2 regions of the Paenibacillus sp. P3E genome follow, and region 1 is predicted to be linked to the other one. Evidence: a T-box and tRNA genes for the amino acid it is inferred to sense, from the RefSeq annotation. Region 1 holds a T-box; the other holds one or more tRNA genes.
What was found. A T-box is a leader RNA that pairs with one kind of tRNA and senses whether it is charged. The one in region 1 lies ahead of A3842_RS04710 (arginine--tRNA ligase), so its partner is inferred to be a tRNA-Arg.
Positions count from the first base shown of each region.

Region 1 (2,204 bases):
TGGACAGAAGACAGGCTCCATTCACCGATAGCAGCGCAAGAGCATAGAGTGTAGAAATAGATTGTTTTATGGAAGAAGGGAGATTCCATGCCCCCTCCTGGAAAGGGGAAAAAGACTGGTGCCAAAAAACAACCGGCTAATCCCAACAAACAAATTCCAAAAGGATTGGAATACACAGTGGCTGTACTGCTGCTGACCGGTAAACTGCGGGTAGATTCTATCCAGATGTATACCGATGCTTCCCTGTTCGTCAGTTTGACGGGAAAGTATAAATCCTTGGGCGATTTAAGCTCCGGCAATGCTAACAATGTTGATAAGCTGCTCAGCTTCCTGGATGATAATAGCAGCTTGACCTTGAACGAAATCATGACCGCCCTGAAGAAAAAAACCGATAACTCCTGAAGCCCGGAAAAATGACGAAAGGGAGGCGCATTGACGGATGGACAGCTTTGACGGAGAGGACTTTGCCGGCGGTATTCTGCTTGTAATCGTAATTGCCCTGCTGATTTACGGCTCGACAGACATTAAAAATCTAACGGGTGCACCCGCTGCGGATTGATCGGTTATTCTCCGGCGCCCTGATGCCTGGTTTGGCCTCACCACAAAATGGCTATTGCTTTCTTCCAAAAATTCGCTATACTGATAAAAATCAATCCACATTCGATGAACGGGAAAGTAGTGATCCAGGACCCTAGTCCCCAGCGAGCCGGGAGAGTGTAAGCCGGTACAGATCCTGTCATGAAGCGCACCCGGGAGATGGACTTCTGAACTGGCAGTAGGAAGCCCCGGCTGAAGGCCGTTAACCTGTGAGGTGGCTGAACCCGGTGTTCGGCAACGAGAGTGGTACCGCGAGCGCTTATGCCCTCGTCTCTTTTAGAGACGGGGCTTTTTTGTGTTTGCCGGACCCCTGGATTTGCAGCTGTAGTGCATTTTTTAAGGAGGGAATCCCATGTTAAGTCAACTGATTAGCAACCATTTGGAACAAAGTGTAAACCAAGTAATCCGTAGTCTCGGGGCAGAATCTGCAGAACCGGTAACCGTTGCCCTGGAGCAGCCTGCGAATGCCGATTTCGGTGATTATTCAAGCAACATTGCCATGCAATTGGCCAAAAAACTGCGCAAAGCTCCCATGACCATCGCCGGACTGATCACGGCAGAGCTTAAGCAAATGAGCATTACCGGAGGATTGTTCGAACGCATCGAGATCGCCGCTCCGGGATTTATAAATATGTATATCAACTGGCAGGAATGGGCGGGCTATTCCTTTGAGCTGCCTACGGGCAGCGGGGAAAAAGTGATTGTCGAGCATACCAGCGTCAATCCGAATAAGTCTATGCATATAGGCCACCTGAGAAACTCCTGTATCGGGGATGCGCTGGTAAGAATTTTACGGAAAACAGGGTACAACGTGGAGGTCCACAACTATGTGGATGATCTGGGCAATCAACTGGCGGATACGGTAGTGGGCTTGCTTCATGTGCCGCTGGCCGGAGAGCATGTCCGTTTCGGGGATTACTGCTGGGATATTTATGCCGCCATCAACAAGGAGTATGCACTGCAGCCGGAGAGAGTCCATAAACGGACGGACATTCTCCATGAACTGGAGGAAGGCCACGGCAATACGGCCTGGCTCGGCCAACTGGTTGCAGAACGGATCGTAAAAGAGCATGTCGCGGAGATGGACAACTTCGGAATCGGGTATGATCTCCTGGTCTGGGAGAGCAGTATTTTAAAGGGAGGCTTCTGGTCATCCGCCTTCAGTCTGCTGAAAGAGACCGCAGTATTCGTCCAAGAAACAGAGGGTAAGCTAGCAGGGTGCTGGATTCTGAAACAACCGGGGGCTGACGGGACGGAGAGCGATTCGGAGGATCATCAAAAGGACAAGGTGCTGGTGCGTTCTAACGGAATTTTGACCTACACTGCCAAGGATATTGCCTATCATCTCTGGAAATTCGGATTGCTGGACAAGGATTTCAGCTATAGCGAATTCAACTCGGGACTGTGGACAACTGGTTTAACTGGAGGTCCTATGGCTTTTGGCAAGGCGGACAGAGTGGTCAATGTCATCGACTACCGGCAGGAGTACCCTCAGGCGATGGTGAAGCAGGCACTTGAAGTACTGGGGTATGGGGAGCAGGCAGAGAAGCTGAATCATGTCAGCTACGGTGTAGTTTCACTCAGTCCGGCTTCCGCCGCTGAGCTTG
Region 1 is NZ_LVWH01000026.1:57,715-59,918, reverse strand. It holds gene A3842_RS04715 (hypothetical protein) at 88-402, shown strand; T-box leader at 655-875, shown strand; gene A3842_RS04710 (arginine--tRNA ligase) at 950-2,204, shown strand, end outside.

Region 2 (2,204 bases), on a different contig from region 1:
AATAATTCGTGATCTGCGGATAATTTGCACGATCTCTCCAATATTTGCGTCGAGCGCCAGTGACTGGTAAGCATCTTCACTAAGTAAATCAGGCACATGCAGAAGGCGGTAATTGGCTCCCATCCGTTTGGCCATCTTTGAAGCGATGGTGTTAGCCTGGATCTCCATGCTCTCACCCAATCCCCCGCGCGCCGGAACAACCCAAGCGTTCTTATAGGAAAGGGATAACGGAGGCGTGAGCTGATCAGCCATTTCAGCAAGCGTTGAACCGCCCGTAACGGCAATGGTATCATCCGACCGCAGTACACCAAGCAATGCCTTGGCGCCGGCGCGTCCCAGCTCACGCTTCGTGAACGGCGACGTCTCGCAATCACCAGGTACAACAATAACTTTGTTCAGACCATACGTTGTACGAATTTTATCTTCCAGATCATCCAGACCAAACAGGCTCTTGGCGATTGGCTCCAGCAGGTCAAGCAGTCTGCGCCCCGCATCGCTTACGCGCATGCCTACGCTCTCGATCTCAATGAGCCCTTGCGATTTCAGAAGATCCGTCTCGGCACGCAGCACCCGCTCTGTCATATCAAGCGATGCGGCAAGCGTTCTGCGCCCAATAATATCGGACAGCATGATCTGATGTAGAATCGTGTAACGTCTCTTAAGGGTTTCCATGAGATCAGGCAGAAGCTGCTTTTGGATTTCTAATAAATTACGCATGCTTTCACTCCTGCAACTTCGTCTTCCTCTTATTCCCTTGTCCATGGTCTTAAAACGTCCCGGGTTAACTTTTTAAGTCCCACCCATATTCTACCCAAATATTACGCGGAGTGCAAGTCTTCCGAGACTATAATTCTCAACCTCTTTTCATCTTATACATCTGCCGCGTCATGGAAAGTGCTGAAAGTCCTGTGACTCCCGGATAAAAGCCCTGTAAATGAATTTCCCCGAACGCTGGAGGCCGCATATTAGAAGAAGACAAAGATATTTTTACAGCAGTGTGATTAAGCCGTTGCATTTGAACCCTAAATAGATTATAATAATTTCTGTTGCGCCCGTGGTCCAATGGATATGACGTAGGCCTCCGAAGCCTGAGATCCAAGTTCGATTCTTGGCGGGCGCGCCATTAATTTCACTTTTGTACATATTTTAGCAGTACCACCTATAGTATTTAACCAAAGAGCCGCTTGTTGGCTCTTTTTTTATAAACTAAGTTTGACTTTCTTTGACTTTTTGTTTGAATTTGTTTATCATGTGGTTAATACGGTAACAGTAAAAATGAACACATTCGAAGAACCAATTCAAGGAGGTTTTCCACGTGAGTTATATTCCTATGGTAGTAGAACAGAGCAACCGCGGTGAGCGCGCTTATGACATCTATTCCCGCCTGCTGAAGGACCGCATCATTTTCCTCGGAACGGAGGTTAATGACGTGGTAGCCAATTCCATCATCGCCCAAATGCTCTTCCTGGCTGCCGAGGATCCGGATAAGGATATTCATCTGTATGTGAACAGCCCTGGTGGTTCCATCACAGCCGGAATGGCTATATTTGATACAATGCAATACATTAAACCGGATGTTTCCACCATTTGTGTGGGCATGGCCGCTTCCATGGGGGCTTTCCTGCTGAATGCCGGTGCCAAGGGCAAACGCTTCGCGTTGCCCAACAGTGAAATCATGATCCACCAGCCGCTGGGTGGTGCTCAAGGACAGGCTACAGACATCGAAATCCGTGCCCGCCGTATCCTTAAGCTCCGCGACAAGCTGAACCGTATCCTATCTGAACGCACTGGCCAACCGCTGGAGCGCATCGAGAAGGATACCGACCGCGACTACTTCATGACCGCTGCTGAAGCAGCTGAATACGGTATTGTCGATAAGGTTATTGAGAAGACGCTGCCTGCAGGCGTATAATTCTCAGCACATGCAAAAGAGGCTGCCTGGACCATTAAGGTCTAGAGCAGCCTCTTTTGTATGTGTAGCAGTAATTCGTTATCCGAGCCGGCTGTAACCCAAGGCATCAAGCTTCCCGGCGATTACACGGTACCCTCTGCCGTTAGGATGGACATGATCCAGTGATAGCAGTCCACGCTCATTGCCGGCGAACTCATAATAGATGGAGGCAAACCCGCATACATTGCTGCTGTAACCCGCAACATAGCCGTTAAACTGGCGTACCCAGTCTGTAGCTTCCGATAACTGGGGA
Region 2 is NZ_LVWH01000215.1:13,739-15,942, forward strand. It holds gene A3842_RS27465 (sugar-binding transcriptional regulator) at 1-717, opposite strand, end outside; tRNA gene A3842_RS27470 (tRNA-Arg) at 1,049-1,123, shown strand; gene clpP (ATP-dependent Clp endopeptidase proteolytic subunit ClpP) at 1,316-1,912, shown strand; gene A3842_RS27480 (GDSL-type esterase/lipase family protein) at 1,991-2,204, opposite strand, start outside.
Region 2: it encodes a tRNA-Arg, which carries the amino acid that the T-box ahead of A3842_RS04710 (arginine--tRNA ligase) is inferred to sense. The anticodon was not compared.